DNA from 2 places in the Rahnella variigena genome. Region 1 is predicted to be linked to the other one. Evidence: predicted binding sites of a transcription regulator. Region 1 holds the regulator's gene; the other holds the start of a gene.

What was found. The regulator CRP, encoded in region 1, controls carbon source genes, mostly activating them, when cyclic AMP is high. The targets are predictions, from matches to a motif close to ATGTGANNNNNNTCACAT.
Region 2: rhaS (rhamnose ABC transporter substrate-binding protein) is a predicted target of CRP. The motif match lies at 1,891-1,908, and genes of this name have one in related genera.

What each region holds. Positions count from the first base shown of each region.
Region 1 covers NZ_NSDJ01000001.1:359,098-362,515, reverse strand. The annotation lists gene CKQ54_RS01825 (YccS/YhfK family putative transporter) at 1-1,491, opposite strand, end outside; gene crp (cAMP-activated global transcriptional regulator CRP) at 1,553-2,185, opposite strand; gene CKQ54_RS01815 (OsmC family protein) at 2,549-2,956, shown strand; gene CKQ54_RS01810 (LysR substrate-binding domain-containing protein) at 2,958-3,418, opposite strand, start outside.
Region 2 covers NZ_NSDJ01000002.1:26,270-29,687, forward strand. The annotation lists gene CKQ54_RS22100 (sugar ABC transporter ATP-binding protein) at 1-668, opposite strand, end outside; gene rhaS (rhamnose ABC transporter substrate-binding protein) at 736-1,728, opposite strand; gene rhaS (HTH-type transcriptional activator RhaS) at 2,140-2,958, shown strand; gene aldA (aldehyde dehydrogenase) at 3,153-3,418, shown strand, end outside.

The sequences.
Region 1 (3,418 bases):
GCAGCCGATCAGCGTATCCACCAGCCGCGGTACCAGAAAATGCACGCCGTTCATCGCCAGCAGTTGCAGGGTATATACCGCCGTCACGGTCATGCCGACCATCGCCAGCCCGTAGTTTTTACGCAGCACCGTATACGACACCAGCGTGACGATCAGCATACACATCAGCGTGATGCCTTCGGGTAATTCCAGCTTCAGCAAACCGGCGGCAATCAGCAATCCGGCCAGCGTGCCCAGCGCACGGTGCTGGATCCGCACGCGCGTGGCGTTATAACCGTTCTGACTCACCAGCATGATGGTCAGCAAAATCCAGTAGGGCTTGGGCAGATTAAAGAACAGCCCCAGGCTGCTGCCAATCGCCAGAATGATCCCCAGACGGGCGGCATTGCGCAGGGCGACAGATTTGAAGGAAAGATAGCTTTTCAGCGCCGGCCAGAAGGGTAAACGCGGCTGAGTGTTCATCAGGTCACGTTTGTACAACGGGCGCTGTGTCCGCAGCAGGCGTGCAATGCGGCTGAAGTGGTAGTAGCAAAACTGGCCGACCGGATTCTCAGGATTGCGCGCGGCGATTTTCTCCAGCGCGGCCAGCTCGTTGGCCATCGTAAACCGTTCGGATAAACGGTGATAAAGAATGTCGTCGGCGATGACCCGCAGACGGGCGGAAATCACCTGCGCATTACGGCGGATAACCGCTTCGGCGTGGCTTTCTTCCACCAGCTTCTGCACTTCTTCCGGCTGATGCAGGCTCACCGTGATGTGCTCCTGCAAATCAAGCGCGACCTGAAAACGCTGAAACAGTCTTTTATGGTGATGATGATGGCCGTGTTGCGGCAGCATGTGCAGTTGCTGATAGAGCAGGGCAATCAGGTCGATGACCTGCTGCTGGCGCGTCAGCAACGGGGGTAACGCGGTTTCAGGATCGGTGTGTTGCGTCAGCAGGCTGTATTTAGCTTCGAAGTAATCCGCGAGTTGCAGATAGAGCTGGCTGAGCGTTTCGCGCATCGGCTGTTCTTCCGATATGCGAAACCACGCCCAGTTAAATAATCCGTACCAGGCCGTACCGGCGGCGAAAAGCACCGGCGCCTGCCATATCGGGCGAACGCCGACCATACTCAGTGTAAAGATGGTCGCCACCAGCGCGCCGGGCAACAGCCGCGCATGCAACGGGCTGATTTCGCCGGTTACGCCAAGCAGTAATGCCAGCGACAACATGATGAGTGGCAGGGGAATGTGCCAGCTTTCCAGCATCACTTGCAGCAGAATGCTGCTCATGGCAAAGAGCGTTCCGCCAATTATCAGGCGTTTGAAAAAGCGTTTATGCGGAGTATCCAGGCCCGCGACGTTGCAGCAGGCAGGACAAAGAGAGAACAGCAGCCCCATTTGCAGATTGCCGAACAACCAGCAGATACCAACGGGCAGGCACAACACCAGCGTCTGGCGCAGCGCGTAGTTAACTTCCGGATGGTAAAACAGTCTTCGCCATAGCGTCATGGATAAAGCTTAGCCCATAAAAAAGGCGCGACAGTGTTCTGCCGCGCCGATTTTTAAGGGATTAACGTGTGCCGTAAACGACAATCGTTTTACCGTGTGCCGAGATCAGACTTTGATCTTCCAGCATTTTGAGAATACGTCCGACTGTTTCACGTGAACAACCGACGATTTGGCCGATTTCCTGACGGGTGATCTTGATTTGCATCCCGTCCGGATGGGTCATCGCATCAGGCTGTTTAGCCAGATTAAGCAGAGTTTGAGCGATACGCCCTGTTACGTCGAGGAAGGCCAGGTTGCCGACTTTCTCTGACGTCACTTGCAGACGGTTTGCCATCTGCGCGGAAAGACGCATCAGAATATCCGGGTTAACCTGAATCAGCTGGCGGAATTTTTTATAAGAAATTTCAGCCACTTCACAGGCAGTTTTTGCACGAACCCACGCACTACGTTCCTGACCTTCTTCGAAGAGTCCCAGCTCGCCGATGAAGTCACCTTGGTTAAGGTAGGACAGTATCATTTCTTTGCCTTCTTCATCCTTGATAAGGACAGCAACTGACCCTTTCACGATGTAGTAAAGCGTTTCGGCTTTTTCACCCTGGTGAATCAGCGTACTTTTAGAAGGATACTTATGTATATGACAGTGAGACAGGAACCATTCGAGAGTCGGGTCTGTTTGTGGCTTGCCGAGAACCATTTGCTATTATCCTCTGTTGTTATCGCTGCCCAAAATCACAGGGCTCAGAGTTCCCTGTATGGCACTTCAAAATCAAAAGCGCCCTTTCAGCATATAACTCCCCAGAAATGCTGCAAGCGGGTGTCGGAGTGAAACAGCCTGATTATTGCCGTTATCACCGTGGGTTCTGTTCTTAAACCGCGAAAACCGTCACCGCAATTCACTGGAAAGTATGTTTCGGCTTTGTTTGTAGCACAGGTTTGCAATGCTGTCTTCTGTTGTCTCGCTTCAGCATGATGGCGATCGGGTTACGTTGCCAGATTTTAGGTGAAAGGGTACTCTGGGAGCGGAATTCGACGAGTTTATTCACCGGGAGAATAGTTCATGCACGCACGCGTAAAATGGGTAGAAGGGCTGACGTTTTTAGGCGAGTCAGCGTCAGGCCACCAGATTTCTATGGATGGTAATGCGGGCGATAAAGCACCCAGCCCGATGGAAATGCTGCTGATGTCCGCAGGCGGTTGCAGCGCGATTGATGTGGTGTCTATTTTGCAAAAAGGCCGTAACGACGTGCGTGATTGTGAAGTCAAGCTGACCTCACAACGCCGCGAAGAAGCGCCGCGCCTGTTCACGCACATCAATCTGCATTTTATCGTCACCGGTAAAGATCTCACCGATAAGATTGTTGAACGTGCCGTCAGCCTGTCTGCGGAAAAGTATTGCTCGGTGTCCCTGATGCTCGGCAAAGCGGCGACCATCACGCACAGCTTTGAAGTGATCAGCGTCGAATAAGTTACGACCAGTCATACGCGTGGCACTGGCTGCGCAATAAATCCAAAAATCGCCGCGCGGCAAACGTCAGCGGCGATTTTTGCGAGTAAAGCACACAGTATTCTGCCTGCGGCAGGGTATCGATATTGAGCATACTCAGCCTGTCTTCCAGCCCGAACGGCGCTTTCATCGCCCGCGCCACAATGGTCAGATAATCAGACTGCAACACCATATTTAGCCCGCACACCACCGAATCTGTATGCACCGGCATTTCCGCTGCCGGCTGATGAAATCCTCCCATCGATAACCTGATTTGCTGGTAATACCCCATATCCGTTTCGGGCAACAGCCAGCGCGCATCTTGTAATTCTTCGAAGGTCGTGGCGCCCGCCAGCGGATGTCCACGCCGGGCGATAACGCAGAAAGGTGCGCTGAACAGTGGCTCACGTACCAGATCTTCCAGCGGAAATCCCGGCCCGGCGG
Region 2 (3,418 bases), on a different contig from region 1:
CTGCCATCACGCAAAACCGTGTAGTAATCGGAAATGGAGAAAATCTCGTCGAACTTGTGCGAGATAAACAGGATAGCTTTACCCTCGCGTTTCAGGCGTTCAACAATCTGATAAAACTCAACAATTTCATGCTGCGACAGCGCAGCGGTCGGTTCATCGAGAATAACCACCTGGGCATCAAACGACAGCGCACGGGCAATCGCCACCATATGACGCTGCGCGATACTCAGGTCTTTAAGGGTGGCGTGCGGGTCAATGTTCACTTCCAGGCGCGTCAGAATATCGCGTGCCTGCTGATGCATAACCGGCCAGTTCAGGCGTTTAAACAGCCCGCGATAGATGTAATGGCCGACAAAAATATTCTCGGTGACGGAAAGCTCGTCGAACAGCACGGTTTCCTGATGAATGGCGGTAATGCCAACTTTGTGCGCGGATTCGGGATTCGGCAGTTTGATTGGAATCGCTTTATAACGCAGTTCGCCTTCTTCCGGCTGATAAATGCCGGTCATGACTTTCACCAGCGTCGATTTTCCCGCGCCGTTTTCGCCAATCAGGGCGGTTACTTTTCCCGGATACAAATCCACGTGAACGTTGTTTAACGCCCTGACACCCGGAAAGACTTTGCTGATGCCTTTTAATGATAAAAGCGGCGTCGTTGAGTCTGTCATTTCAGTTCCCCTGTCTGGCTAAGCACAACAAAACGGCTCACCGCATCACGATGAGCCGCATTCAGGATCAGAAGATTTTGGAGAATTTGTCGATGTTACTGGCGTCGTAGACAAACGGTTCTGCCATCGCGCCGCTGCCGTCAGCATCCAGTTTCACTTTGCCTAAACGGCCCATGCTGGCTTCGGTTTTGGTGGCGGTGCCTTTGACTAAATCGTCCGCCAGATAAGTCGCGGCGTAGCCCAGATCAATCGGGTTCCAGATGGCGAAACTTTTCGTTGCCCCGGATTTCACCGCACCCGCCATTTCAGACGGCAAACCCAGGCCGGTTACGTAAACCTTGCCGATTTTGCCCTGATCTTTCACCGCCTGCGCCGCCGCCACGATACCGACGGAAGACGGAGAAATAATCACTTTCAGATCCGGGTAGGATTTCAGCAATCCGATGGTTTCACGGTAGCTTTTATCTGACAGATCATCGCCGTAAGCGACAGTCACCAGATTCACCGAAGGATATTTAGGCAGCACTTTTTTCATCTCTGCGATCCACAGATTCTGGTTAGTGGAGGTCGGCGTGGCGCTGAGGATTGCCACATCGCCTTTTTCCACGTTCAGGGCTTTCAGCGCATCGGCGGCCAGTTTGACGTTAGTTTCGCCGATCAGCGCGTTATTGGAAGGATTGAGGTGGATCTGGCGGCCATCTTTGGCGACGCCGGAATCCCACGACACCACTTTAATCCCGCGCTGCATGGCTTTTTTCAGTACCGGCACCAGCGCATCAGGGTCGTTTGCGGAGACGGCAATGGCATCGACACCCTGCGCGATCAGGCCGTTCAGCACTTCAATCTGCGCTTCGGCGGTGGTGGTGGTCGGGCCGGTATAAATTACCTTAACGTCCCCCAGTTCTTTGGCTGCCTGCTGCGCACCGACGTTAGCCGCCTCAAAAAAACCGTTGCCCAGCGATTTCGCTACCAGCGCAATTTTCACTTCTGCCGATGCCGCGCCCGCCAGCAGGATGCTGCTCGCCATCAGGGTAAGGCTCAGTACGTGTTTTAATTTCATTGTTGGTACTCCGCATGCTATTCGCATAAATCTGCAAAAAGTTTAACGACGAAAAGTTGCCGACGCGCCAGGCGCATGATCACGACTCTAGGAGGTTGCCGTCAGACTGACCTTTCCGCGAGTGCCAGTTCAGCGCTAACTATGGCAAAGACGCAAAGGTTTAAGCGAACAACCTCACAATTTGATAACAATTTTGTTTCGGTCATGCCAAACGGTCAGAAAACCACACATTACCGGTCTCTGAAGTCCGCACTTAAATAAGGTGTAAAGCCACGCGGTACGGCGGATGGCGCAGGATTTTGTAAGGAGGGAAATGTTTTGTTCAAAAGCGGCTGGCGGATCACAGTTTCAGCCTTATAGACGCGCCGGTGACGACTAAGATATTACGATAATGTTAATAAGGAGTTGGAAATGACCGTGCTACGCAGTAGTGAGTATTTTTCCTCAGGGGATTTTCCGGTCGCCATTGAACCCCGTTATCCGCAGGAAACGTTTCCCGAACATCATCATCAGGATTTCAATGAAATTGTGCTGGTCGAGCAGGGTACCGGCACGCACGTTTTCAACGACCAGCCGCTGATCCTCAGTGCCGGCAGCGTCTGTTTTGTCCGCCACAGCGACCACCATCTTTATGAAGATACCGACAATCTGCATCTGACCAACGTGCTGTACCGCAGCCCAAATGCGTTTCGGTTCCTGAATTGCGTCAGCGATTTGTTACCGCAGGAAGTGGACGGAATTTATCCGGCGCACTGGCGCATCAGTCCGAATCAGATAACTCAGGCCAAAACCATTATTGATCAGCTGGCGCGTAAGCCCTTCAGCCTGTCACCGGAAAATCAGGCGCAGCAGGAGCTGTACTTTATGCAGCTCTTATTGTTGCTGCGCAAAGGCAGCCGCGACGTGGGTTATCGCGGGCAGGGCGGTGACCTGAATAATTTGCTGGACTGGATGAACGAACATTACGACGAAGAAATCGACTGGCCGCAACTGGCTGCGCAGTTCTCGATGTCGCTGCGCACCTTGCACCGGCAGATGAAACAGCAAACCGGCTGCACGCCGCTCAATTATCTCAACCGTCTGCGCCTGCTTAATGCGCGCAATATGCTGCGTTTCAGCGACAGCCCGATTACCGAGATCGCCCATAACTGCGGTTTTTGCGACAGCAATTACTTCTCCACATTGTTTAAACGCGAGTTTGGCTATGCGCCAAGAAGTGTTCGTCAGTAGATATCACCATAATTTGCAGAAATGTTATGTCGGGCAACACGACTATGACATTTTTGCCATTTCTCAAAATTAAATGGCAATCACGGAAAGGTAAAAACCAGACGGATAGAACAGGCTGTTAAAACTTCACAAAAAAGAGCTTTTTTATTAACAACTCGTTCATCACCTCTATCCGTATCTTGGAGACTCCCTACATGAGCACAGTTCAGAAACGTATGTACATCAACGGCGAATTCGTTGAAAACACCGGCGGTAAGTGGATTGACGTTGTGAATCCGGCAACAGAACAGGTAATTTCGCAGATCCCTGAAGGCTCGGCAGAAGATGCCAGAAGAGCCATTGATGCGGCAGAAGCGGCGCAACCGGGCTGGGAAGCATTGCCTGCGGTTGAACGCGGCGTATGGCTGCATAAAATCGCCGCCGGTATCCGCGAGCGCGAAGCCGAACTGACTGACACCAT